DNA from 3 places in the Streptomyces sp. NPDC002513 genome. Region 2 is predicted to be linked to each of the others. Evidence: predicted binding sites of a transcription regulator. Region 2 holds the regulator's gene; each other region holds the start of a gene.
What was found. The regulator HrcA, encoded in region 2, represses chaperone genes, less so after heat shock. The targets are predictions, from matches to a motif close to TTNGCACTCNGNNNNNCNGAGTGCNAA.
Positions count from the first base shown of each region.

Region 1: groES (co-chaperone GroES) is a predicted target of HrcA. The motif match lies at 6,316-6,342, and genes of this name have one in related genera.
Region 3: groL (chaperonin GroEL) is a predicted target of HrcA. The motif match lies at 2,685-2,711, and genes of this name have one in related genera.

Region 1 covers NZ_JBSFXK010000007.1:135,498-144,790, forward strand. The annotation lists gene ACWD5Q_RS07590 (WhiB family transcriptional regulator) at 203-535, shown strand; gene ACWD5Q_RS07595 (LysR family transcriptional regulator) at 649-1,545, opposite strand; gene ACWD5Q_RS07600 (MOSC domain-containing protein) at 1,626-2,300, shown strand; gene ACWD5Q_RS07605 (SDR family NAD(P)-dependent oxidoreductase) at 2,390-3,163, shown strand; gene ACWD5Q_RS07610 (ester cyclase) at 3,241-3,948, shown strand; gene groL (chaperonin GroEL) at 4,090-5,715, opposite strand; gene groES (co-chaperone GroES) at 5,863-6,171, opposite strand; gene ACWD5Q_RS07625 (hypothetical protein) at 6,385-6,963, opposite strand; gene ACWD5Q_RS07630 (THUMP-like domain-containing protein) at 7,374-8,570, shown strand; gene ACWD5Q_RS07635 (RNA polymerase sigma factor) at 8,567-9,293, opposite strand, start outside.
Region 2 covers NZ_JBSFXK010000023.1:8,817-18,109, forward strand. The annotation lists gene ACWD5Q_RS17325 (AMP-dependent synthetase/ligase) at 1-186, shown strand, start outside; gene ACWD5Q_RS17330 (SpoIIE family protein phosphatase) at 479-2,416, shown strand; gene hemW (radical SAM family heme chaperone HemW) at 2,465-3,697, shown strand; gene ACWD5Q_RS17340 (Uma2 family endonuclease) at 3,798-4,376, shown strand; gene ACWD5Q_RS17345 (DUF3097 domain-containing protein) at 4,354-5,163, opposite strand; gene ACWD5Q_RS17350 (MBL fold metallo-hydrolase) at 5,210-5,944, opposite strand; gene hrcA (heat-inducible transcriptional repressor HrcA) at 6,140-7,156, shown strand; gene dnaJ (molecular chaperone DnaJ) at 7,157-8,293, shown strand; gene ACWD5Q_RS17365 (nitronate monooxygenase) at 8,486-9,293, shown strand, end outside.
Region 3 covers NZ_JBSFXK010000004.1:215,765-225,057, reverse strand. The annotation lists SAM riboswitch class I at 43-199, shown strand; gene thrC (threonine synthase) at 218-1,507, shown strand; gene ACWD5Q_RS05075 (MoaD/ThiS family protein) at 1,504-1,779, shown strand; gene ACWD5Q_RS05070 (cold-shock protein) at 2,232-2,435, shown strand; gene groL (chaperonin GroEL) at 2,871-4,493, shown strand; gene ACWD5Q_RS05060 (NADH:flavin oxidoreductase) at 4,700-5,827, shown strand; gene ACWD5Q_RS05055 (MFS transporter) at 6,009-7,502, shown strand; gene ACWD5Q_RS05050 (DedA family protein) at 7,581-8,207, shown strand; gene murQ (N-acetylmuramic acid 6-phosphate etherase) at 8,216-9,151, opposite strand; gene ACWD5Q_RS05040 (MurR/RpiR family transcriptional regulator) at 9,204-9,293, opposite strand, start outside.

The DNA.
Region 1 (9,293 bases), on a different contig from region 2:
ACGTGAGGGCGCGAACACGGTGCATACATGCGCGGCGGACCCTTGAACTTTCATCACAACCTATGCCCCATTTAGCCGCTTTTCTTCCCGTTCGCTGGTGTCTAGGGCTAGATTCGCAATGAGTCATATTTTCATATCCTTAGACCGTAGATGTACGGTCAGGGGCAGGTATCCGCCCAAAACGGCAACAAGGGGACACGCAATGGCAGATTTCTCCCGCCTTCCCGGTCCGAACGCGGATCTGTGGGACTGGCAGCTCCATGCGGCCTGCCGTGGGGTCGACAGCTCGCTCTTCTTCCATCCGGAGGGAGAACGCGGGGCGGCCCGGAGCGCTCGTGAGAACTCGGCCAAGGAGGTCTGCATGAGGTGCCCCGTACGCGCCGAGTGCGCGGCCCATGCACTGGCGGTGCGCGAGCCGTACGGCGTATGGGGCGGGCTGACCGAGGACGAGCGCGAAGAGCTGATGGGACGGGCGCGGAACCGGCTGGTGCCGGCATCGACCGCCAGCGGGGGCTCCGCCGCCTCGAACAACTGAAGGAACGTTTTTGCACGACGGGCACGCATAGGCGTGCCCATTTTTGGGGTACCGCCGGTTCTTCCCGGGGTACCGCCGGGCCGCAGAACAGCCGGCCCCCGTCGCGGACCGGGCTAGCGCACGGCCGCCCGCGCCAGTTCCTCCAGCGTCGCCGCCACCGCCGGTACGTGCGCCAGATCCGGCAGGGTCAGAGCGACGATCTCCCGCCGCACCGCGGGTTCCAGCGCCACCGGGCGCGCGCCCCTCGGACGTACGGACTCGATCGCGAGCTGCGGCAGCACGGCCACCCCGAGCCCGGCGCCCACCAGGCCGACCACCGCCGGATAGTCGTCGGTCGCGAAGTCGATACGGGGCGCGAAACCGGCGCTCTCGCACACCTCCACGAGTTGCCCCCGGCAGCGCGGACAGCCCGCGATCCACGGTTCCCCGGTGAGTTCGCCGATCGCGACGGACTCCGCGCGCGCCAGCCGGTGCCCCTCGGGGACGAGGGCGACCAGCCGGTCGGTCAGCAGGGGGCGTACGAACAGGTCGTCCCACTCCTTCGAGCCCGCCGCGCCCTCGTAGCGGAAGGCGAGCGCGACATCGCAGTCGCCCGCGCGCAGCTTCTCGACGGACTCGGGCGGTTCGGCCTCCTCCAGGGAGACCCGGGTGCCGGGGTGCGCGGCGCGCAGGGCGGCGAGCGCGGTGGGGACGAGCGTGGAGCTGCCGCTCGGGAAGGAGACGAGCCGGACGCGGCCGGCCCGCAGCCCCGCGATGGCGGCGACCTCCTCCTCGGCGGCGGTCAGACCGGCGAGGATGCCCGAGGCGTGCCGCACCAGCGCCTCGCCGGCCTGGGTCAGGCGCATCTCGCGGCCGGTGCGGATGAGCAGGGGCGTGCCGACGGACGTCTCCAGCGCCTTCATCTGCTGGCTGACGGCGGGCTGGGTGCAGCCCAGCTCGCGCCCCGCCGCCGAGAAGGAGCCGGTGGCGGCCACGGCGCGCAGCACACGGAGATGGCGGGCCTCGATCACCCTGTGAGCATAAGCGCTTCTTGGGTACGGCGGCACATATCGCATCGACGCTTTGACTGCCGGTCGCCTACCGTGCGGGCATGAAGCTTCTTTCTCTCAACGTGGGCCGGCCCCGGTCCGTGGGCCACACCGACCAGCCGGAGGGCCTGACCGGCATCGACAAGCGGCCGGTGGACGGTCCTGTGCGGGTGGCCTCGCCCGGGCCCAAGGGGACCGGCGCGAGCGGGCTGGCCGGGGACGCGGTGTGCGATCTGCGGCACCACGGCGGCGACGACCAGGCGGTGTACGCGTTCGCCCGCGAGGACCTGGACGACTGGGAGCGCGAGCTGGGCCGGAAGCTGCCGAACGGCTCGTTCGGCGAGAACCTCACCACGGAGGGGCTCGACGTGTCCGGCGCGCGGATCGGCGAGCGCTGGCGCATCGGGCCCGAGGTGGTGCTGGAGGTGACCTCGGGGCGGATTCCGTGCCGCACCTTCCAGGAGCATCTGGGCGAGCGCGGCTGGGTCAGGCGGTTCACGCGGCGGGGCGCCCCCGGCGCGTATCTGCGGGTGATCACACCGGGTGAGATGCGGGCCGGCGACCCCGTGACGATCGTGCACCGGCCCGACCACGACATCACGGTCGCCGTCCAGTTCCGGGCGTCGACGACGGAACGGCATCTGCTGCCCGGTCTGTTGGCGGCGGGCGACGCGCTGCACCCGGAGAGCGCGGCGGCGGCACGTCGGTACGCGCGCGAGCAGGCCGCGGGGAACTGACGTGAAATGTGCGGACGTTGGCGGCGAAGCCGGTGAAATCCCCGGTCCGGCGGGCGGAATCGGTCAGTCCGGGTCACTATCGTTGGCGCATGACAACGGCTCTGATTACGGGATCGACCGCGGGCATCGGCGCCGCGTTCGCACGGCGGCTCGCCGCCGACGGCCATGACCTCGTCCTCGTGGCACGCGACACCAAGCGGCTGCGTGAGCAGGCGACGGAACTGCACGACCGCCATGGCATCGAGGCGGAGGTGCTGGCCGCGGACCTCGCCACCGACGAGGGCATCGAGGCGGTGGCCGCGCGGCTGTCCGACCCCAGGAACCCGGTCGACCTGCTGGTCAACAACGCCGGCTTCGGGAACAAGGGCCGCTATCTCGAGGTACCGATGGCCGACGAGCTGCGGATGCTGAAGGTGCACTGCGAGGCCGTACTGCGGCTGACCAGCGCGGCGGCCGAGGCCATGCGCACCCGCGGGCGCGGCGGCGTCGTGAACGTGGCCTCCGTCGCGGCGTTCGTCCCGCGCGGCACCTACGGCGCGTCCAAGGCGTGGGTCGTGCAGTTCACCCAGGGCGCGGCCCGGGACCTGGCCGGGTCGGGCGTACGGCTGATGGCGCTGGCCCCGGGCTTCGTGCGCACGGAGTTCCACCAGCGGGCCGGGATGGGGACGGACAACATCCCGGGCTGGATGTGGCTGGACGCCGACAAGCTGGTCGCCTCGGCGCTCGCGGACCTGGCGCGGGGCAGGACGCTGTCCATTCCGGACCCGCGGTACAAGGCGCTGATGGGCGTGGTGAAGGTGACACCGCGTGCGCTGCTGGGCGGGATCAGCTCCCGGACGGGGCGCAAGTACGGGCCGAAGTGACGGGCGGAGGTGGCGTCGCCGCTCCGGTGGGAAAATGGCCTTGACCGAACCGGACGCAGCGCGCCGGAGGCGACGTCATGACCTTCGTACAGCTCATCGAGTGCAGGACGGACCGGTTCGAGGAGATGAACCGGCTGATCGACGCGTGGGTCGAGCAGACCAGGGGGAAGCGGACGGCCACGCACGACCTCATCGGCAGGGACCGCTCCGACGCGTCGCATTTCGTCGAACTCGTGGAGTTCCCGTCGTACGAGGAGGCGATGCGGAACTCGAACCTGCCCGAGACCGGCAGGATCTTCCGGGAGATGGTCGCCCTGTGCGACGAGATGCCCGTCTTCATGGATCTCGAGGTGGTGCGCGACGAGCAGTTGTGCACGGACGCCGTACGGCGCTTCTTCGACACGCTCTCGACCGCGGGTGAACTGCCGCCGCTCAACGACCTGCTCACGGAGGACTGCCACAGCCGCGATCCCGTCAACCCGCGGGACACCATCGGCCTGGACGCGATCCGGCGCGAGTGCCGGATGTGGCGGGACGCCTTCGACTTCACCTTCATGACCGAGGACCTGATCGCGCAGGGCGAGCGGGTCTGTGCCCGGTGGACCTGGAACGCCACGCACAAGGGCGAGTTCCTCGGGATCGCCCCCACCGGACGGCAGGTCGCCATGACCGGGATGACCCTGCTCCGGTTCGGGCCGGACGCGAAGATCGCCGAGATCTGGTGGCAGTACGACCAACTGGGGCTGATGGACCAGCTCGGCGCGCTCGACGCGCTGGAGGACTGAGGCCCTCGCGCGGCGGGCCTGCGGCCCGCGGTGCGCGTGACCGCGGCCCTCGCCCCGGTGTGTCACCGGCGCGGAACGCGCCGAGGCCCGGCGCCCCGTCTTCGGGGGGCCGGGCCTCGGCCGGCTCGGAAGGATCAGCCGTCAGTGGGCGTGGCCGTGGCCGTGACCCGCGGCGGCCGGCTCCTCCTCTTCCTTCTTCTCGACGACCAGGGTCTCGGTCGTGAGCAGCAGGGAGGCGATGGAGGCGGCGTTCTCCAGGGCGGAGCGGGTGACCTTGACCGGGTCGATGACGCCGGCCTTGATCAGGTCGCCGTACTCACCGGTGGCGGCGTTGTAGCCCTGGCCCTTCTCCAGCTCGGCGACCTTGGAGGCGATGACGTAGCCCTCCAGGCCCGCGTTCTCGGCGATCCAGCGCAGCGGCTCGACGACCGCGCGGCGGACGATGGCGACACCCGTCGCCTCGTCGCCCTGCTTGCCGAGGCCGCCCTCGAGCACCTTGGAGGCGTGCACCAGCGCGGAGCCACCACCGGAGACGATGCCCTCCTCGACCGCGGCGCGGGTCGCGGAGATGGCGTCCTCCAGACGGTGCTTCTTCTCCTTCAGCTCCACCTCGGTGGCGGCGCCGACCTTGATCACGCACACGCCGCCGGCCAGCTTCGCGAGGCGCTCCTGGAGCTTCTCGCGGTCCCAGTCGGAGTCCGTGGTCTCGATCTCGGCCTTGATCTGGGCGACGCGGCCCGCGACGTCCCCGGACTTGCCGCCGCCGTCGACGATGGTCGTGTCGTCCTTGGTGACCGTCACGCGGCGGGCGGAGCCCAGCACGTCCAGGCCGACCTGGTCGACCTTGAGGCCGACCTCCTCGGCGATGACGGTCGCGCCGGTGAGGACCGCCATGTCCTCGAGCATCGCCTTGCGGCGGTCGCCGAAGCCGGGGGCCTTCACGGCGACGGCGTTGAAGGTGCCGCGGATCTTGTTCACGACGAGGGTGGACAGGGCCTCGCCCTCGACGTCCTCGGCGATGATCAGCAGCGGCTTGGAGGAGCCGGCCTGGATGACCTTCTCCAGCAGCGGCAGCAGGTCCGCGATGGCGGAGATCTTGCCCTGGTGGATGAGGATGTAGGGGTCGTCGAGGACGGCCTCCATACGCTCCTGGTCCGTCACGAAGTACGGCGACAGGTAACCCTTGTCGAAGGCCATGCCCTCGGTGAAGTCCAGCTCCAGACCGAAGGTGTTGGACTCCTCGACGGTGATGACACCGTCCTTGCCGACCTTGTCCATCGCCTCGGCGATGAGCTCGCCGACCTGCTGGTCCTGGGCGGACAGCGCGGCGACGGCGGCGATGTCCGACTTCTCCTCGATCGGGCGGGCGGTGGCCAGCAGGTCCTCGGAGACGGCCTGGACCGCGGCGTCGATGCCCTTCTTCAGGGAGGCCGGGGAAGCACCCGCGGCGACGTTCTTCAGACCCTCGCGCACCAGCGCCTGGGCGAGCACGGTGGCGGTGGTGGTGCCGTCACCCGCGATGTCGTTGGTCTTGGTCGCCACCTCCTTCACCAGCTGGGCGCCGAGGTTCTCGTAGGGGTCCTCGACCTCGACCTCACGGGCGATGGTGACGCCGTCGTTGGTGATGGTCGGGGCGCCGAACTTCTTGTCGATGACGACGTTGCGGCCCTTGGGGCCGATCGTCACCTTGACCGTGTCGGCAAGCTTGTTGACGCCGCGCTCGAGGGCGCGACGGGCGTCCTCGTCGAACTTCAGGATCTTCGCCATGGAGCGTTTCAGTCCTCTCGTTGCGATGCCCGGCCGCTCTCCCGGAGCGGCCGCCACCGCGGTGAAAAACGAACCGCGCCCCCGGCGCCCGGCTGATGAATACTCGCGGGGCCAGGGGCGCAGCTCAAAGCGGTCTGCTTCGGTGAATTACTTCTCGATGATCGCGAGCACGTCGCGGGCCGAGAGAACGAGGTACTCCTCGTTGTTGTACTTCACCTCGGTGCCGCCGTACTTGCTGTAGAGCACGACGTCGCCGACCTTGACGTCAAGCTCGACGCGCTTGCCGTCCTCGATACGGCCCGGGCCCACGGCGAGGACGACGCCCTCCTGGGGCTTCTCCTTCGCGGTGTCCGGGATGACCAGGCCAGAGGCCGTGGTCTGCTCGGCGTCCAGCGGCTGGACCACGATGCGGTCCTCAAGCGGCTTGATGGCAACCTTGGAGCTGGCGGTCGTCACGATCCGACCTCCCCCTTCGGAGATCTCGGGGTTAACTGTCTGAGGTGGCGACCAGGTCGATCCGTCGTCGCGGGTGCCGGACCTGCCCGTCGCTGTGTTGGCACTCTCCGATGGCGAGTGCCAGGGCCGAGACTATGACCGCGATTAGCACTCGGTCAAGCGGAGTGCCAATTGACGGCGGCGCGGCGCGTGACCGGGGTGCCCGGGCCCGGTCTACAGGTAGTCCTCCAGACGCCCCACCGTGAACCCCCTTGCCTGGATACGGCGCAGAAGCCGGGCCGTCTCGGCGGTCAGTGAGGCCGGTGGGCGGCCCCCTTCACGGGTCAGGACGATGTCCCCCGGGTGGAGCGTCGTTCCCCTGCCCCGGCGACCGGTCCCCGGGCCCGGGGCGGGGCGACCGGCTGAAGGCGCGGCTGGGCGTGCTGCTGCGGCCGCCGCAGGGCCGGCGCTGTCGGCGAGGAACACGCTGACCGGCAGCCGCAGTTCGCGGACCATGTCGACGAACCGGGGGTCGTTCTCGGCGTCCTCGTCGTAGGTCAGGAAGACGACCCTGTCCCGGGTGGGGACGCGGTCGAGCACCGCCGGCAGATGCTCGGCCACCCGGCCCGGGGAGCGGTTCGGCCGGGGTGCGGGCGCGAGCGGGGCGGGCAGGCGCCAGCGCCGGTAGGCCCGCTCGTGGGGCGCGCGCCTGTGGTGGACCCGCTGCGCCGCCTTCTCGCCCAGCCGTTCGATGGGGTCGACGGACTGGGCGCAGCCGGACAGCAGCGCGGCGGCGAGTGCTCCGACGAGCATCGCCCGCAGATGACGCCGCCCTCTCACCGGGAGTCCTCCGGGCGTGCCACCGCGTCCCCCGCGCTCGTGCCCTTCTCCGGGAACCGGCGGGCCGGTCCGGGCATCGTCGCGTTCTCATCGAGGGCGCGCGCCGGCGGCGCCTTCGGGGACCCGGGCCGGCCGGGCGCGCCGCGCACCTCGGCACCGGTGCAGCCGGATACGAGGGCGGCGCGGACCCCGCGCGCCGCAGACGCGGCCACGGCGCCCCGCGCACCGGGACGCCGCACATGTCCCGTGAGACGGTTCGGGCACTTTTGTTCATTTTGTCGTACGAGCTGCATGTTGTCGGATCCTCGCAGCCGCCGAGGACCACCGCGGGCCGACACCTCGACCGGACGCACACCATCCACCGACTGGCCGACAATGGCCCCGTGAACGACCTCTCCCTCGACTCCCTGCTCGGCCCCGAGGGCCGCGCCCTCCTCGACGAGGTGCGCGGCACCGCCCCGGCCGAGGAGCTGGCCGTCGTCACCCGGCTGCGCCGCGAGCACCCCGCCGAACTGGTCTCGGCGGCCCTCACCCAGGCGCGGCTGCGCGAGCGGGCGGCGGCGAAGTTCGGGGCCGAGGACGCACAGCGGATGTTCTTCACCCCGAACGGTGTCGAGCAGTCGACCAGGACGACGGTCGCCGCCCACCGCGCGCAGCGGCTGCGGGCGCTCGGCGTGACCTCCGTCGCCGACCTGTGCTGCGGCATCGGCGGCGACGCGATCGCGTTCGCCCGGGCCGGCCTGCGGGTACTGGCCGTGGACCGCGACCCGCTGACCGCGGCGGCGGCGCGGGCGAACGCCGAGGCGCTCGGCCTGTCCGCGCGGATCGAGGTGCGCGAGGCCGATGTCACACGGGTGGACGTCTCCCCGTACGACGCCGTCTTCGTGGATCCGGCACGGCGCGGCGGGCGCGGCCGCATCTTCGACCCGGAGGCGTACTCACCCCCGCTGTCCTGGGCCGTGGCCACGGCCCTCAGAGCGCCGCACGCCGCGCTGAAGGTCGCGCCCGGCATCCCGCACGAGGCGGTGCCCGCGGGCGCGGAGGCCGAGTGGATCTCGGACGGCGGGGACGTGAAGGAGGCGGTGCTGTGGTTCGGCACCGAACCCGGTCTCGTCCGGGCCACCCTGCTGCCCGGCCCCCGCGAACTGCGCGGCCGCGGCCTGCCCGATCCGCCGGTGCGCCCGCTCGGCCGCTACCTCTACGAGCCCGACGGCGCCGCCATCCGCGCGCATCTGGTGGCGGAGGTGGCCGAGGAGCTGGACGGCGGGCTGATCGACGCGACGATCGCCTACGTGACCGCGGACGAGCACCACGACTCCCCCTACGCCGCCGCCTACGAGATCACCGACCGGCTCCCCTTCAACGTGAAGAGGCTGAAGGCCCTGCTGCGGGAGCGGGAGGTCGGGGTGCTGACCGTGAAGAAGCGCGGCTCGGCGGTCGAACCGGAGGAACTGCGCCGCAAGGTCCTGCCCAAGCCGTACGGCTCCCGCGCGGTGACGGTGTTTCTGACCCGGGTGGCGGGAGCACCGACGATGCTGCTGGGGCACCCGGCCCAAAAAGCACCCGGCACGCACCGCTAGCCGCACTCCCGGGCGCGGGCCTGAAGCAGTTCCCGCTCGCGTTCGTTGCGGGCCAGGGCGGCGGCCCGGGCGAACTCGGCGCGGGCCTCGGCGGTGCGGCCCAGACGGGCCAGCAGGTCGCCGCGGACGCTCGGCAGCAGGTGGTAGTCCCGCAGGGCGGGTTCGGCGGTCAGCCGGTCGACGATCTCCAGGGCCGGTCCGGGACCTTCCGCCTGCGACACCGCGACGGCACGGTTCAGCTCGACGACGGGGGACGGGGACCGGGCGGCGAGCAGGCCGTAGAGGGTGGCGATGGCGGTCCAGTCGGTCGCCTCGTAGGTGTACGCGTGCGCATGGCACGCGGCGATCGCCGCCTGGAGGGCGTACGGGCCGGGCGCGCCGGTGGCGGTCGCGCCGGCGCGGGCCAGCGCGGTGATGCCGCGGGCGATGAGCATGCGGTTCCAGCGACGGCGGTTCTGGTCCTTGAGGAGGACGAGGGCGCCGTCGGAGCCGGTGCGGGCGGGAGTGCGGGACGCCTGGAACTCCAGGAGCGAGGTCAGTGCGTGCACCTCCGGTTCCTTCGGCATGAGGGAGGACAGGATCCGCGCCAGGCGCAGGGCGTCCTCGCACAGGGCGGGGCGCAGCCAGTCGTCGCCGGACGTGGCCGCGTACCCCTCGTTGAAGATCAGATAGATGACGTCGAGGACGGAGCCGAGACGGGCCTCGCGGTCGGGGCCGTACGGG
Region 2 (9,293 bases):
TATGTCCGCGAACTCAACGCCGGGCTCCAGCGGTGGCAGACCATCAAGAAGTTCCGGCTGCTGCCGCGCGACCTCGACGTCGAGCACGGTGAGATCACACCGAGCCTGAAGCTGAAGCGGCCGGTGGTGGAGCGGGAGTACAAGGACCTCATCGACGAGATGTACGCGGGGACGCGCGAGGCGTGAGAGGCCGCTCGCGGCCACGGGGCCGGGGAGCGGTCCCCGGCCCCGTACCACTCGGGCGAATCGAGACGAACGTCGATGGGCTTGACGAACCGTCACAAGCCCCCCGGCGGACAGAGGACGTAGATCCGTTGCCCGAATCCGACCGACTCCGAGCGCATCTGTAGCACCCTTCTCACCCTTAGCAGGCCACTTCGGTAACTCGGTGCTTATGGGCGGGTCCGGTCTGTCACTCTGTCCGCATCGCCAAAGGCGTATGCGCCGGAGTTCGTCGGAACCGCTCGGGGAGCCGTCCATGGGGGCCATTCCCACGCAAGGGGAGACCATCTTCCGTGCCCCTGACACGCCCGCGCACGAGGGCGCGGAGCTGCACACGGTGGTGCGTACGACGCTGCCCGGCGGCCCGCTCGCGCCGGGCGCCGCCCGCCGCTTCGTGTGCGCCGCCCTCTCCATGTGGGCCGAGGCGGCCGAGCCCGGCACCTTCACCGAGCGACTGGCCGACGACGCCCTGGTCGTGGTCAGCGAACTGGTCACCAACGCGGTCGTGCACGCGGGCACCGACGTCGACATCGTCTGCCGCCTCCACGAAACGGACGACGAACCGCCCGGCCTCCTCGTCGAGGTCTCCGACCACCACCCCTCGCGCCCGGTGCGGGACGAGACCACCGAGTGCGCCCACGGCATACCCGAGTACGGCCGCGGTCTGCGTCTCGTCGCCGCGCTCTCCACGGCCTGGGGGATCACCTACCGCACCGCGACCAAGACCGTCTGGGCGCGGCTGCCCCTCGACGGCGCCCCGCCGGCCCCGGACGGCATCGAGGCGTACGCCGGTGAGGACGCCCCCGAGCGCGGCCCGGGCACCGGCGAGATCCTGGGGCCCGAACCCGTCGTCCTCACCGACCCCGGACGCGGTGCGCCCGAGCGGGACTGGCGCGGCCGCGGCGCGCTCTCCTTCCTCGCCGAGGCGTCCGACCTGCTCACCGGACAGCTCGACGAGGATCTGGTCGCCGCGCTCACCGGGCAGCTCCTCGTGCCGCGGCTCGCCGACTGGTGCGCGGTGTGGCTGGAGGACGAGGCGACCGGCTGGCACGGTCCCGAGACGGCGGTCGCCACCGGGCCGCGGCTGGCCCGGGTCTGGCACGGCAGCGAGAACCGCATCGAGGAACTGCGCCGGGCGCTGGAGAAGGACCCGCCACGGCTGCCGGAGTCGGTGCGTTCCCGGGCGGTGCCCGTGCCCTGGCCCGGGGAGGCGCTCGGCCCGCGCGGCGCGACCGGGGCGGCGCTGGCCTACCGGCTGATCGCCGGCGGCCGGCCGCTCGGCACGCTGGTCATCGGCCGGGCGGGGCTGCCGTGCTTCCCCGACGAGGTCACCGGGCTCGTCGAGGACCTCAGCCGCCGGGTGGCACTCGCCATCGGGGCGGCCCGCCAGTACGCGCGCCAGGCCACCATCAGCAGGGTGTTGCAGCGGGGGCTGCTGCCCGGAGCCGTCGCCGAGATCCCCGGGGTGAGCAGCGCGCTCGTGTACGAGCCGTGCGACAAGGGCGGCCCCAGCGGCGACTTCTACGACCTCTTCCCGGCCGGCCGCGGGCGGTGGCACTTCGCGCTCGGCGACGTCCAGGGCAAAGGCCCGGAGGCGGCGGTCGTGATCGGGCTGGCCCGGCCCTGGCTACGGCTGCTGGCCCGCGAGGGGTACGAGGTCCCCGACGTCCTGGACCGTCTCAACCAGCTCCTTCTCGACGACGCCACGGAGGCGTCGGACGCGGCGGCGCGGGCGCTGGTGGCGGCGGGTGCCCCCGTGCCGGTCGCCGACGGCGGCCCCCACGCGCGTTTCCTCTCCCTGCTCTACGGGGAACTCGTCCCCTTCGACGGCGGGGTGCGCTGCACGCTCGCCTCGGCCGGACATCCGCTGCCGCTGCTGCTGGGCCCGGACGGCGACGTACGGGTCGTGGCCCAGCCGCAGACCCTCCTCGGGGTCGTCGAGGACGTCACCTACGGGTGCGAGACCTTCGAGCTGCACCCCGGCGACACGCTGCTGTGCGTCACGGACGGGGTGACCGAGCGGCGCAGCGGGTCCCGCCAGTTCGACGACGGGGACGGGCTCGCGGCGGCGCTCGCCGGCTGCGCCGGGCTGAGCGCCCAGCTCATCGCGGAGCGGATCCGGACCCTGGTGCACGAGTTCGGGAGGAAGCCGCCGGAGGACGACCTGGCGCTGCTGGTGCTGCGCGCGGAGTGACGTGCCACACCCGGCCGGTCACGTCTTCGGTGCTGGACAATGGAGGACATGCCTTCCGCTCTCCCCGACGGCGAGCCCGTCCCCGCCGACGGCGCCCTGCCCGCACACGCGCTCGCCGGAGCCGCCGAACGCCCCCTCGGGTTCTATCTCCATGTGCCGTACTGCGCGACGCGCTGCGGCTACTGCGACTTCAACACGTACACGGCGACGGAGCTGCGCGGCACCGGCGGGGTGCTGGCCTCCCGCGACAACTACGCGCAGACGTTGATCGAGGAGATCCGGCTGGCCCGCAAGGTGCTGGGCGACGACCCGCGCGAGGTCCGCACGGTCTTCGTCGGGGGCGGCACACCGACACTGCTGGCCGCCGCGGACCTCGTACGGATGCTGGGCGCGATCCGTGACGAGTTCGGGCTCGCGGACGACGCCGAGGTGACGACGGAGGCGAACCCGGAGTCGGTCGGCCCGGAGTATCTCGCGGCCCTGCGGGAGGGCGGCTTCAACCGGATCTCCTTCGGCATGCAGAGCGCCCGCCCGCACGTGCTGAGGATCCTGGACCGCACCCACACCCCGGGCCGTCCCGAGGCCTGTGTGGCCGAGGCGCGGGCGGCGGGCTTCGAGCAGGTGAACCTGGACCTGATCTACGGCACGCCGGGCGAGTCGGACGACGACTGGCGGGCCTCGCTGGACGCGGCGCTGGGCGCGGGCCCCGACCACGTGTCGGCGTACGCGCTGATCGTCGAGGAGGGCACCGGGCTCGCCCGCCGCATCCGCCGCGGCGAGATACCGATGACGGACGACGACGTCCACGCGGACCGGTATCTGATCGCGGACGAGGTGCTCGGCTCCGCGGGCTACGACTGGTACGAGGTCTCCAACTGGGCCACCTCTAAGGCCGGCTGCTGTCTGCACAACGAGCTGTACTGGCGCGGCGCCGACTGGTGGGGCGCGGGCCCCGGCGCGCACAGCCATGTGGGCGGCGTGCGCTGGTGGAACGTGAAGCACCCGGGGGCGTACGCGGCGGCACTCGCGGCGGGCCGCTCCCCGGGGGCCGGACGGGAGGTCCTGTCGGAGGAGGACCGCCGGGTGGAGCGCATCCTGCTGGAACTGCGCCTGAGGGAGGGCGTGCCGCTGTCGCTGCTGCGGGAACAGGGGCTGGCGGCTTCGTGCCGCGCCCTGGCGGACGGGCTCCTGGAAAAGGGGCCGTACGACGAGGGCCGGGCGGTTCTCACGCTGCGGGGGCGGCTGCTGGCGGACGCGGTGGTGCGGGACCTGGTGGACTGATCACTCCGGCGAGTGAACCGGTGCGGAACGCCGGTCCGTTCCCTAACCTGGTTCGTAGGCTGCCGCCAAAAGGACGCGGCGGATGTGGAGGGCCACGGAGATGACCGCTGTGGACGAGTACGGGATGACCAGGTTCTTCGAGGGGTTCGAGCCTCCGGAGGGCGTCACAGCCGAGCTTCTCCGGGGGGAAATCGTGATGATGGCGAGCCCTGATGTGGTGCACAACGTCATCGTGATGCTGATCGGCAGACAGATCCCCCTCGAACGCTGGTATTGCCTCCAGACACAGGACATCGACATCGTCGACGAGGCCAGCGAGCCCGTTCCGGACCTGGTAGTCGTGGCACCTGACCTCTTGCCTGCCTCGGGCCGCCTGCTTCCTTCCCAGTTGACCACGATGGTCGTCGAGGTCGTTTCCAAGACCAGCGTCGGCCGGGATTACGGCGTCAAGCGTTCGATCTACGCCGCGGGTAAGGTGCCCGCCTACCTCATCGTCGACCCGATCATGGCGCAGTGTGTCCTGCTGACGAAGCCAGACGGAGAGGGAGAGGAGGCCGACTACAGGACGCAGCACATCGCGAAGTTCGGTGAGCCGTTGTCGCTGGAGGGGCTGGGAGTCGAATTGGACACGAGCGAGTTCGGAACGTTTCCGGACGTCAGGCCCCACCGCTATCCGTGACGAAGTCGATCAACTCCTCCACCCGCCCCAGCAACTCCGGCTCCAGGTCCTTGTAGGACCGCACCCGCGACAGAATCCGCTGCCAGGCCGCACCCGTGTTCTCCGGCCACCCCAGCGCCCGGCACACCCCCGTCTTCCAGTCCTGCCCGTGGGGGACCCGGGGCCAGCCGGGAATCCCCAGGCTCGACGGCTTCACGGCCTCCCAGATGTCGATGTACGGATGGCCGACGACCAGCGCGTGCTCACTCGTCACCGCCTGAGCGATCCGCCACTCCTTCGTACCCGGCACCAAGTGGTCCACGAGCACGCCCAGCCGCGCGTCCGGGCCCGGCGCGAAGGAAGACACGATCGACGGCAGGTCGTCCACGCCCTCCAGGTACTCCACGACCACGCCCTCGATGCGCAGGTCGTCGCCCCACACCTTCTCCACCAGGTCCGCGTCGTGGCGGCCCTCCACATAGATGCGGCCGGCGCGGGCCACCCTCGCGCGCGCCCCCGGGACGGCCACCGAGCCCGACGCGGTACGCGGGGGACGCACCGGCGCCCGCGACGGGCGCACCAGGGTCACCACCCGGCCCTCCAGCAGGAACCCCCGTGGCTCCAGCGGGAACACACGGTGCTTGCCGAAGCGGTCCTCCAGGGTCACCGTGCCCGCCTCGCAGCGGATCACCGCGCCGCAGAAGCCGGTGCGCGGCTCCTCGACCACCAGACCGGGATCCGCCGGGACCTCCGGCACGGGCGCGGGCTTCTTCCACGGCGGGGTCAGGTCCGGCGAGTACGAGCGCATTCGGATGACGATAGGAGAAGCCGGGCCGTGACGGGCGCAGAAGGCGTCACGACACGCCGAAACGGGCCGCGAGCGCGTCGCGCTGCGCCCGGACGAACGCCGCGTCCACGACGGCCCCGTGCCCCGGCACGTACACCGCGTCCTCGCCGCCCAGTTCGAGCAGCCGGTCCAGGGCCGCCGGCCAGTGCGAGGGGACCGCGTCCGGGCCCGCCTGCGGCTCGCCGGACTCCTCCACCAGGTCCCCGCAGAAGACCACCTCCCGCTCGCCGGGGACGAGGACCACCAGGTCGTGGGCCGTGTGGGCCGGGCCCACGTTCGCCAGCAGCACCTGCACCCCGCCCAGGTCCAGCGTCCATTCGCCCGAGACCTGGTGGCGCGGGCGGACCAGCACGTCCCCGGCCCCGGCCGCCTCGGCCGCGTCCAGGCCGTGCCGCACCGCGTCCGCGATCAGCGCGTCCCGCTCGTGGACGAACACCGCCTCGACGCCCACCGCCCCGAACACCTCCGCGCCCGCGAACGCCGCCGCCCCGAAGACATGGTCGAAGTGCGGGTGCGTGAGCGCGAGATGTGTCACATGCCGGTCCCCGCCGAGCGGCGCGAGCAGCCGCCGTGCCTGGGTGCGCAGCCTCGCGCCCTCGCCGAGGCTCGACCCGGCGTCGACCATGAGCGCCCCGCGCTCGCCGGCCACCAGTCCCGCCGTGCAGTCCCAGCCCGGGAGCCGGGTGCGCCCCGCCCGCGCGCTGAGCGCCTCCCACCCGCACTCTTCCCACCACACCGTCATGGGGTGACGCTACCCGCAGGCGGCCCCGCAGGACGGGACACCCCGGGACAGGTCGGTACACGTCGGCAGGGCAGGTGAGCCCGCCCTTGCCCGGGGTGTACCGGACAGCCGTACACTTGCCCAGGGGATGCTGGCACTCACCACTGCAGAGTGCCAGGGGAAGCGTCAAGGGGACAGACCGCTGGAGGTGTGCGCATGCTCAGTGAACGCAGGCTCGAAGTGCTGCGCGCCATCGTCCAGGACTACGTGGGCACCGAGGAGCCGGTGGGCTCCAAGGCACTCACCGAACGGCACAACCTCGGCGTCTCCCCGGCCACCGTCCGCAACGACATGGCCGCACTGGAGGAGGAGGGCTACATCGCCCAGCCGCACACCAGCGCCGGACGCATCCCCACGGACAAGGGCTACCGCCTCTTCGTCGACAAGCTCGCGGCGGTCAAGCCGATGAGCCCGCCCGAGCGCCGCGCGATCCAGAACTTCCTGGAGGGCGCCGTCGACCTCGACGACGTCGTGGCGCGTACGGTGCGCCTGCTCGCGCAGCTCACCCGGCAGGTCGCCGTCGTGCAGTACCCGTCGCTGACCCGCTCGACGGTGCGGCACGTGGAACTGCTGGCGATGGCGCCCGCGCGGGTGATGCTCGTGCTGATCACCGACACCGGCCGGGTCGAGCAGCGCATGGTCGACTGCCCCGCGCCGTTCGGAGAAACGTCACTCGCGGATCTGCGGGCGCGGCTCAACAGCCATGTCGCCGGCCGCCGTTTCGCCGACGTCCCGCAGCTTGTGCAGGACCTGCCCGAGGCCTTCGAACCGGAGGACCGGGGCGCGGTCTCCACGGTGCTCGCCACTCTCCTGGAGACCCTCGTGGAGGAGACCGAGGAGCGGCTGATCATCGGCGGCACCCCCAATCTCACCCGCTTCGGGCACGACTTCTCGCTCACCATCCGCCCCGTCCTGGAGGCGCTGGAGGAGCAGGTCGTCCTCCTCAGGCTGCTGGGCGAGGCGAAGGATCCGGCCATGCGGGTGCGTATCGGCCATGAGAACGCACACGAGGGACTCAACTCCACGTCGGTGGTCTCCGTGGGCTACGGTTCGGGCGGCGAGGCAGTAGCGAAACTCGGCGTGGTCGGACCGACCCGCATGGATTACCCGGGAACGATGGGAGCGGTACGAGCGGTGGCACGGTACGTCGGACAGATCCTGGCGGAGTCGTAAGTGGCCACGGACTACTACGCCGTACTCGGCGTACGCCGCGACGCGTCGCAGGAAGAGATCAAGAAGGCGTTCCGCCGGCTCGCCCGCGAGCTGCACCCGGACGTCAACCCCGATCCCAAGACGCAGGAGCGGTTCAAGGAGATCAACGCCGCGTACGAGGTGCTCTCGGACCCGCAGAAGAAGCAGGTCTACGACCTCGGCGGCGACCCCCTCTCCCAGGCGGGCGCCGCGGGCGCGGGCGGCTTCGGCGCGGGCGGTTTCGGAAACTTCTCCGACATCATGGACGCGTTCTTCGGCACGGCGTCGCAGCGCGGACCGCGCTCGCGCACCCGCCGGGGCCAGGACGCCATGATCCGGTTGGAGGTCGAGCTGGACGAGGCGGCCTTCGGCACCACGAAGGACATCCAGGTCGACACGGCCGTCGTCTGCGGGACCTGCAACGGCGAGGGCGCCGCGCCCGGCACGTCCGTGCAGACCTGTGACATGTGCCGCGGTCGCGGCGAGGTCTCGCAGGTCACGCGGTCCTTCCTGGGCCAGGTCATGACCTCCCGGCCCTGTCCGCAGTGCCAGGGCTTCGGCACGATCGTCCCGACCCCCTGCCCGGAGTGCGCGGGCGACGGGCGGGTGCGCTCCCGCCGGACGCTCACCGTCAAGATCCCCGCGGGCGTCGACAACGGCACCCGGATCCAGCTCGCGGGCGAGGGCGAGGTCGGCCCGGGCGGCGGACCCGCCGGCGACCTGTACGTCGAGATCCACGAGCTGCCGCACGCGGTGTTCCAGCGCCGCGGCGACGACCTGCACTGCACGGTCACCCTCCCGATGACGGCGGCGGCCCTCGGCACCAAGGTGCCGCTGGAGACGCTGGACGGCATGGAGGAGGTCGACATCCGCCCCGGCACGCAGTCCGGGCAGTCGATCCCGCTGCATGGCCGAGGCGTCACACATCTGCGCGGCGGCGGCCGGGGCGACCTGCTCGTGCACGTCGAGGTGCAGACGCCGGCGAAGCTGGACCCCGAGCAGGAGCGCCTGCTGAGGGAACTGGCGAAGCTGCGCGGCGAGGAACGCCCGCAGGGCCAGTTCCAGCCGGGGCAGCAGGGGCTGTTCTCGCGCCTGAAGGACGCCTTCAACGGGCGCTGACCGTGAGCGGACACCGGTGCCGGTCGACCCGACCGGCGCCGGGCGCGTTCTTCGGGACGGCCGCGCCCCGGCCCCCGCTTCGGCCCCCCGCGTGCGCCCTCCCACCACCTCTGACCCGCGAACCCGTCCTCCGGCATATGCCGGAGGACGGCTGGATTCGGACTCGTTCGAAGGACGTGACACCATGCCGTCATGTCCACCGTGCTGACCGATCTCCTCCGCCACCCGATCGTGCAGGCCCCCATGGCGGGCGGTACCTCCGTGCCCCCGCTCGCCGCCGCCGTGTCCGAGGCGGGCGGCCTCGGGTTCCTCGCCGCCGGATACAAGACCGCCGACGGCATGTACCAGGAGATCAAGCAGCTCCGCGGGCTCACGGCCCGCCCCTTCGGCGTGAACGTGTTCATGCCGCAGCCCGACCACGCGGACCCCGCCGCCGTCGAGGTCTACGCCGAACAACTCGCCGGTGAGGCCGCCTGGTACAAGACCGAACTGGGCGACCCCGACGGCGGACGCGACGACGGATACGACGCCAAGCTCGCCGTCCTCCTCGACGACCCGGTGCCGGTGGTCTCCTTCCACTTCGGGGTCCCCGCCCCGTCGGTCCTTCGATCCCTGCGCCGCGCGGGCAGCTTCACCCTGGTCACCGCGACCACCGTCGAGGAGGCCCTCGCCGTGCAGGAGGCGGGCGCCGACGCGGTGATCGCACAGGGCGTCGAGGCCGGCGGCCACCAGGGCACCCACCGCGACTGCACCGAGAGCGACCGCTCCGGCATCGGCCTGCTCTCCCTGGTCGCCCAGATCCGCGATGCCGTACGGATCCCGATCGTGGCGACCGGCGGCCTCATGCGCGGCAGCCAGATCGCCGCGGTGCTCGCGGCGGGCGCGAGCGCGGCCCAGTTGGGCACCGCGTTCCTCGCCACCCCCGAGTCCGGCGCCCACCCCCGGCACAAGCAGGCGCTGACCGACCCCCGGTTCGTCCGGACGGAACTGACGCGCGCGT
Region 3 (9,293 bases), on a different contig from region 2:
CGGGGGTCGCCGCTGCTGACAACCAGTGAAACAACCGCATACAGCTCATCCAGAGGGGCAGAGGGACACGGCCCGATGAAGCCCCGGCAACCCTCCAGCCGGTTCTCGTAGATCAGTGATGATCGTCCTCGCGAGGCTCCCGGCTAGGGAAGGTGCCAAATCCGTCTCACGGCGAGATGCGTCGTGAGGAAGATGAGGAGAGAGGGCCTCGCCTGACATGGCTGTGCAGACAGTTGCAAGCAGCACCGACTCCGTGAACTCCGTGGACCTCGGCCCCGCCGCGGCCCTGTCCTGCCGCGAGTGCGGCCACCGGGTGCCGCTCGGCCCGGTCTTCGCCTGCGAGGAGTGTTTCGGCCCGCTGGAGATCGCGTACGACTTCTCGGGCTACGACACCGAGGAACTGCGCCGGCGGATCGAGGCCGGCCCCGCGAACATCTGGCGCTACGCGCCGCTGCTGCCGGTCCCGGCGGACGTCGCCGGCAAGCCGAACCTCAACCCCGGCTGGACCAAGCTGGTCAAGGCCGACAACCTGGCGCGCGAGCTGGGTGTGACCGGCGGGCTGTATGTGAAGGACGACTCCGGCAACCCGACGCACTCCTTCAAGGACCGCGTGGTCGCCCAGGCGCTGGAGGCGGCGCGCGCCTTCGGCTTCACCACCCTTTCCTGCTCCTCCACCGGCAACCTGGCGGGCGCGGTGGGCGCCGCGGCGGCCCGGGCCGGGCTGCGCTCCTGCGTCTTCATCCCGCACGACCTGGAGCAAGGCAAGATCGTCATGGCCGCGATCTACGGCGGCGAGCTGGTCGGCATCGAGGGCAACTACGACGATGTCAACCGCTTCTGCTCGGAGCTGATCGGCGACCCGGCCGGCGAGGGTTGGGGCTTTGTCAACGTCAACCTGCGTCCGTACTACGCGGAGGGCTCCAAGACCCTGGCGTACGAGATCGCCGAGCAGCTGGGCTGGCGGCTGCCGGACCAGATCGTGGTCCCGATCGCCTCCGGCTCCCAGCTCACGAAGATCGACAAGGGGCTGCGGGAGCTGATCGAGCTGGGACTGGTCGAGGACCGGCCGTACCGGATCTTCGGTGCCCAGGCCGAGGGCTGCTCGCCGGTGTCGACCGCGTTCAAGGCCGGCCACGACGTCGTACGGCCGCAGAAGCCGGACACGATCGCCAAGTCGCTGGCGATCGGCAACCCGGCGGACGGTCCCTATGTGCTCGACATCGCGCGCCGCACCGGCGGGGCCGTGGAGGACGTGACGGACGCGCAGATCGTGGACGCCATCAAGCTGCTCGCCCGCACCGAGGGCGTCTTCGCGGAGACGGCGGGCGGCGTGACGGTGGGCGTGACCCGCAAGCTGGTCGAGAGCGGTGCGCTCGACCCGACGAAGACGACCGTCGTCCTCAACACCGGCGACGGCCTCAAGACCCTGGACGCGGTGGCGGGCACCGGCCTCACCGCGACGATCCGTCCGACCCTGGACTCCTTCCGAGAGGCTGGCCTCGCATGAGCGTGACCGTACGTATCCCCACCATCCTGCGCCCCTACACCGGGGGCCGGGCCGAGGTCGCCGCCGAGGGGGCGACCCTCGCGGAGGTCATCGCCGACCTGGAGAAGAACCACACCGGCATCGCCGCCCGCGTCCTGGACGACCAGGGCAAGCTGCGCCGCTTCGTCAACGTGTACGTCAACGACGACGACGTCCGCTTCGAGCAGGGCCTTCAGACGGCGACCCCGGACGGCACGGGCGTCTCCATCATCCCGGCGGTCGCCGGCGGCTGACGGCCGCTCACCCCGGCGCGATCGTTCGCCTTCGGTAAGGCAAAGCGCCGAGAGTTCATCGAATTGCCCTCTCCGCGAGAGAAGCGGAGGGGGCAATTCTGCATGGTTGAGCACGGTAGAGTTGGGGAACCCGCTCCCGGATTCCGGTCGCGCCACCGGAGTCCTTAACCACCCGCTGGGCAAGAAGTAGCCAAAGTGGGCATGGGTTTTGCGCCATCCATTCCTTTTGTCGGGCCCGACTTGCCCTGAATTCTGGTGAATTCTCCGTACATTCCCGACCGGTCATGCCTGGATTTCTCGTCCAAGTGACCTGTTGCGCAGGGCAGTTGGACAGATACATTCAGCCGCGGTCGACGCGTTCCGGCGCACGCCCCCAACCGTTGGGGGGTGAGGTCTGACCCGGATCCGCGAAGTGTGGATCTGTGCAAGGGCCAGTAATAGGGGAGTTAGGCATGGCTCAGGGCACCGTCAAGTGGTTCAACGCGGAGAAGGGGTACGGCTTCATCGCGGTCGACGGTGGTGCGGATGTATTCGTCCACTATAGTGCGATCCAGATGGACGGCTACCGCACCCTGGAAGAGGGCCAGCGGGTCGAATTCGAGATCTCGCAGGGTCAGAAGGGGCCGCAGGCGGACATGGTCCGCCTGGCGGGCTGAGGTAGCGCGCCGACGACTGAACTGTTCGACGTGTCGAGGGGCTCGTATCCCGTAGGGGTACGAGCCCCTCGGTCTGTCCGGATCCGGTGGGTCGGTGGGTCGGTGGGCCGGGGGTGCGGCGGGGGCGCGCGGGAGCGGTGACGCGGGCAGGTGTGTGCCCCCCCTGGGCGGGCTCGCTTCGCGGGCGCGCCGTGCGCCCGCCCGTCACCCGGCCGCCACCCCCCGACGAGCCCGCTTCACGGGAAGCGCCTTGCACTCGACCGGGGCGAGTGCTAATCATTGGCGTTAGCACTCTGAAGGTGAGAGTGACAAAGAAGGACCGAGTCGGTGAGGCTGCGGGCCGGGTGGGGCAAGGAACCTCCGGTCGGGGCCGTCCGTCGCGGGCGCGGGCGCGGTCCGGAGTAATCACCCCCAGTCCTGGAGGGACCACTTCACATGGCCAAGATCATCGCGTTCGACGAGGAGGCGCGGCGCGGCCTCGAGCGCGGCATGAACCAGCTCGCGGACGCCGTCAAGGTGACCCTCGGCCCCAAGGGCCGCAACGTCGTCCTCGAGAAGAAGTGGGGCGCCCCCACGATCACCAACGACGGTGTCTCCATCGCCAAGGAGATCGAGCTCGAGGACCCGTACGAGAAGATCGGCGCCGAGCTGGTCAAGGAAGTCGCCAAGAAGACGGACGACGTCGCCGGTGACGGTACGACCACCGCGACCGTTCTCGCCCAGGCGCTGGTCCGCGAGGGCCTGCGCAACGTGGCCGCCGGTGCCAACCCCATGGCTCTGAAGCGCGGTATCGAGAAGGCCGTCGAGGCCGTCTCCGCCGCCCTGCTGGAGCAGGCGAAGGACGTCGAGACCAAGGAGCAGATCGCCTCCACGGCCTCCATCTCCGCCGCCGACACCCAGATCGGCGAGCTGATCGCCGAGGCCATGGACAAGGTCGGCAAGGAAGGCGTCATCACCGTCGAGGAGTCGCAGACCTTCGGTCTGGAGCTCGAGCTCACCGAGGGCATGCGCTTCGACAAGGGTTACATCTCGGCGTACTTCGCCACCGACATGGAGCGTATGGAGGCGTCGCTCGACGACCCGTACATCCTGATCGCCAACTCCAAGATCGGCTCCGTCAAGGACCTGCTCCCGCTGCTGGAGAAGGTCATGCAGTCGGGCAAGCCGCTGCTGATCATCGCCGAGGACGTCGAGGGCGAGGCCCTGTCGACCCTGGTCGTCAACAAGATCCGCGGCACCTTCAAGTCCGTCGCCGTCAAGGCCCCGGGCTTCGGCGACCGCCGCAAGGCCATGCTCGGTGACATCGCCATCCTCACGGGCGGCGAGGTCATCTCCGAGGAGGTCGGCCTCAAGCTGGAGAACGCGACCCTGGACCTCCTGGGCCGCGCCCGCAAGGTCGTCATCACCAAGGACGAGACCACGATCGTCGACGGTGCCGGCTCCGCCGACCAGGTCGCGGGCCGGGTGAACCAGATCCGCGCCGAGATCGAGAACAGCGACTCCGACTACGACCGCGAGAAGCTGCAGGAGCGCCTGGCGAAGCTGGCCGGCGGCGTGGCCGTCATCAAGGCCGGTGCCGCCACCGAGGTCGAGCTCAAGGAGCGCAAGCACCGCATCGAGGACGCCGTCCGCAACGCGAAGGCGGCCGTCGAGGAGGGCATCGTCGCCGGTGGTGGCGTGGCCCTGCTCCAGGCCTCCCAGGTCTTCGAGAAGCTGGACCTGAACGGCGACGAGGCCACCGGTGCCGCCGCCGTCAAGCTGGCGCTCGAGGCCCCGCTGAAGCAGATCGCCGTCAACGCCGGCCTCGAGGGCGGCGTCGTGGTGGAGAAGGTGCGCAACCTGACCCCGGGGCACGGTCTGAACGCCGCGACCGGCGAGTACGTCGACCTGGTCAAGGAAGGCATCATCGACCCGGCGAAGGTGACCCGTTCCGCTCTGCAGAACGCCGCCTCCATCGCCGCGCTGTTCCTCACCACCGAGGCCGTCATCGCCGACAAGCCGGAGAAGGCCGCCGCGCCCGCCGGCGGCGGCATGCCGGGCGGTGACATGGACTTCTGATCGACCCCTGGTCGATCGACGTCCCTAGCCGAGGGCGGCACTCCCTGTTCCGACAGGGGGTGCCGCCCTCGGGCGTGTCCGGGGTCACGCGACCCAGTGCCGGGGTGTGGAATGCGGGGTGCCGGGCCGATGGTTGTTTGAGGAGGTGCAACAATGCGCGTGCACATACCAACCGGTCAGCAGAGTCATCGACGAGGAGCCCCCACGTGACCGTCACCCCGCCCCCCGCCTCCCGCGCGGCCCGGATCCTGTCCCGGCCGATCGCCCTCAACGGCCTCACGGTCCCGAACCGGATCACGATGGCCCCGATGACCCGTATGTTCTCCCCGGGCGGCATCCCCGGCGAGGACGTGGTGGCGTACTACGCCCGCCGGGCCGCCGCCGGTGTCGGTCTGATCGTCACCGAGGGCACGTACGTGGGCCATGAGTCGGCGGGGCAGAGTGACCGGGTGCCCCGCTTCCACGGCGAGGAGCAGCTGGCGGGCTGGGCGAAGGTCGCCGAGGCGGTGCGCGCGGCGGGCGGCACGATCTTCCCGCAGCTGTGGCACATCGGCATGGTCCGCGAGCAGGGTCAGCCGCCGTTCGCCGACGCCCCCGCCGTCGGCCCCTCGGGTCTGCGCATCGGCGCCACCGAGGCCACCGGCAAGGCCATGGACCGCGCCGACCTGGACGCCGTCATCGGCGCGTTCGCCCAGGCCGCGGCCGACGCCGAGCGCATCGGCTTCCACGGTGTGGAGATCCACGGCGCCCACGGCTACCTCGTCGACCAGTTCCTGTGGGCGGGCACCAACCGCCGCACCGACGCCTACGGAGGCGACCCGGTGGCCCGGACGAAGTTCGCGGCGGAGATCGTGGCCGGCATCCGGGAGGCGGTCTCGCCGGAGTTCCCGATTCTGTTCCGGTACTCGCAGTGGAAGCAGGACGTCTACGGCGCCCGGCTCGCCGAGACGCCCGAGGAACTGGACGCCATCCTCAGCCCTCTCGCCGCGGCCGGTGTCGACGCCTTCCACGCCTCCACCCGCCGCTACTGGCTGCCGGAGTTCGACGACTCGGACCTCAACCTGGCGGGCTGGACCAAGAAGCTCACGGGCAAGCCGGTCATCACCGTCGGCTCCGTGGGCCTGGACGGCGACTTCATCAAGGGTTTCCAGGGCGAGGGCGCCCCGGTCAAGGCCATCGACAACCTCCTGGACCGCCTGGAGGCGGAGGAGTTCGACCTGGTCGCGGTCGGCCGCGCCCTGCTCCAGGACCCCGAGTGGGCGGCGAAGGTCCTGGCGGGCCGCTTCGACGAGCTGAAGCCGTACGACGCGGCGGCGCTGAAGACCCTGTACTGATCCGTGCCCGGGCGGTCCCCGCGCCCCGCACGGGCGTGGGGACCGCCCGGCCCGTGTCCGAAGGGGGCGTGGGGGAGCAGGACGGGGCGGCAGGCCCGACGGAATTCTCTTGCTTAAGTCAATCAATCCCCATAAGGTTGCCCGAGTCAATCACGCCTGCACTCCGACGGAGGCATCCTTCATGTCCGACGCACTCGCCCGGCCCGCCGGAGCCGGGCCGTCCGCGGCGCCGAGATCGACCGTCCTGGTCGCGGTGCTCGCCTTCGGCGGCATCGTGGTCTCGCTGATGCAGACCCTGGTCATCCCGATCGTCCCGGAGCTGCCGAAGCTCCTGAACGCCTCCTCCGCGGACAGCGCCTGGGCCGTCACCGCGACGCTGCTCGCCGCCGCCGTCGCCACTCCGGTGATGGGCCGCCTGGGCGACATGTACGGCAAGCGCCGCATGCTGCTGACCGGACTGACGATGCTGGTCGTCGGCTCGGTCACCGTCGCCCTCAGCGACGCCCTGACGCCGGTGATCGTGGGACGCGCCCTTCAGGGTCTGGCCTCCGGCGTCATCCCGCTCGGCATCAGCATCATGCGCGACGAACTGCCCGCCGAGCGGCTCGGTTCGGCGACCGCGATGATGAGCGCCTCGCTCGGCGTCGGCGGCGCCCTCGGTCTGCCCGCCGCCGCGGTCATCGCCGAGAACTCCGACTGGCACATGCTGTTCTGGACCTCCGCCGTGCTCGGTGTCGTCGCCGCCGTCCTCGTCCTGGCCCTGGTCCCGGAGTCGGCGGTGCGCAGCGGCGGCCGGTTCGACGTGCCCGGCGCGCTCGGCATGGCGGCCGGTCTGGTGTGCCTCCTGCTGGCGATCTCCAAGGGCGCCGACTGGGGCTGGGCCAGTGGCGCCACCCTCGGCCTGTTCGCCGCCGCCGTCGTGATCCTGCTGGTGTGGGGCGTCTTCGAACTGCGCGTGGCGGAGCCGCTGGTGGACCTGCGCACCACCGCCCGCCGTCAGGTGCTGGTGACCAACCTCGCCTCGGTGGCGCTCGGCTTCGGCATGTTCGCGATGTCCCTCGTCATCCCGCAGCTTCTGCAACTGCCCGCGGCCACCGGCTACGGCCTCGGCAAATCGCTGCTGACGGCCGGCCTGGTCATGGCGCCCTCCGGCCTGGTCATGATGGCGACGGCCCCGGTGTCCGCGGCCGTCTCGCGTGCCAAGGGCCCGAAGGTCACCCTGATGACCGGCGCCCTGATCGTGGCCGCCGGCTACGGCGTCAACGTCGCGCTGATGGACCAGGTCTGGCACTTCGTGCTCGTCTCCTGCGTCATCGGCGCCGGCATCGGCTTCACCTACGGCGCCATGCCCGCCCTCATCATGGGGGCCGTGCCCGCCTCCGAGACCGGGGCCGCCAACAGCCTCAACACCCTGATGCGCTCCATCGGCACGTCCACCGCGAGCGCGGTGGCCGGCGTCGTCCTGGCCAACATGACCACGACCCTCGGGCCCGTCACCCTGCCGTCGGAGAACGGTTTCAGGACCGTCCTGGCCGTCGGCGCCGGCGCCGCTCTCCTCGCCTTCGCCGTGGCGTCCTTCATCCCGCGCCGGGGTACGGCCGACGGGCAGAACACGACCGCCGCGGCGGCCGGCGAACCGGACATCGCGAAGGTGACGGCCGTGACGCAGGAGTAGGTCTGCCGGTGGGGCCCGGGTGCCGGATCATGGGAAGTGGTGCCGAACGCCGAAGCCCCCTCGCCCGGGAGGTCGCCGATGACCCAGCCCCCGCTCCCCGGAGTCCTCGCCGATGCCGCGCCGGTCCTCGACCACTGGGGCTATCCGGCCGTCGCCGTCCTGGTGTTCGCCGAGGACTTCGGTGTGCCCGTGCCCGGTGAGACGATCCTGATCGTCGCCGCCGTGTACGCGGGCGCGGGCCGGCTCAACCTCGTCCTGGTGGCCGTCCTCGCCTTTCTCGCCGCGGTCCTCGGCGACAACGTCGGTTACGCGATCGGCCGCTTCGGCGGCCACGGGGCGGTGGAGCGCTACGGCCGCTACGTCCTGCTCACCCCGGCCCGAGTCGCCCGGGCGGAGGCCTTCTTCGCCCGGCACGGCGGCAAGATCGTCTTCGTGGCGCGGTTCATCGAGGGGCTGCGCCAGGCGAACGGCATCATCGCCGGGCTGGCCCGGATGCCCTGGCGGCGCTTTCTGCTCTTCAACGCCCTCGGCGCCGCTCTGTGGGCCGGCGTCTGGGTCACGTTCGGCGCCCTAGCCGGAGCCCACCTGAAGACGCTGTACCCGGCGATCAGCCGCTACGAGCTGTACGTGCTCATCGTCCTGGCCGTCCTCGTCGTGCTCCTCGCCGCCCGCCACCTCAACAGCCGCCGCAAAGCGGCCCGCTGATCCCGGGGTCAGCCCGCCGCCTTCGCCAGCGCCGTGCGCAGACGGCCGTCGCTCTCGGCGAGAAGCCGGGCCGCCGCCGGGCCGTCCACTGTGCCGAGGATGGTCAGGATCGCGTTCTTGACCTCGCCGTCCGTGGCCGCGAGGGCGCGTTCGACCTCCTCGTCGTCCGCGCCCGTCGCCAGCGCCACGATGCGGCGGGAACGGGCGCGCAGCTTGTCGTTGGAGGCGCGCACGTCGACCATCAGGTTCCCGTACGTCTTGCCCAGCCGGATCATCGTGATCGTCGAGATCATGTTGAGGACCAGCTTCTGCGCCGTGCCCGCCTTCAGCCGGGTCGAGCCGGTCAGCAGTTCGGGGCCGACCACGATCTCGATGCCGTGGTCGGCCGCCGCCGCGAGCGGACTGCCCGCGTTGCAGGACAGACCGACCGTGAGCGCACCGGCCGTCCGGGCGTGCTCCACCGAGCCGACCGCGTACGGCGTGCGCCCCGAGGCCGAGACGCCGACCACGGTGTCACGGGCCGTCAGCCCCAGCCCGTCGAGGTCCCGGGCCGCCAGCTCCCGGGAGTCCTCCGCGCCCTCCACCGAGCTCACCGTCGCGCGGGGCCCGCCCGCGATCAGACCCACCACCTGCGAGGGGTCCGTGTTGAAGGTCGGCGGGCACTCGGAGGCGTCGAGGACGCCGAGCCGCCCGGCCGTGCCCGCGCCGGCGTACACCAGCCGGCCGCCCCGGGCCATCCGTTCGGCGACGGCGTCGATCGCGGCGGCGATCTGCGGGAGCCGCGCGGCGACCGCGGCCGGGACGGTCGCGTCCTCGCCGTTCATGAGCTGCGCGATCTCAAGGGTCGGGAGCCGGTCGATCTCGGCCAGCTCGGGGCGGAACGCCTCGGTGGTCAGGGTCTCCAGCTCGGCTCGCACGTCGTGCTGGTGGGACGAGGAGGTCATCGGGCGCGCCTCTTTCCGGTGCGGCACTGCTCGGGAGGGAGGACGGGCAAGGTCAGCGCTTCGTTCCGCCACGCGGGTGGTGACGGTGCGCCAGGGCCTCGTACGACGCGGACAGCGCCGGCGCCGCGGTCTCGTACGTCCG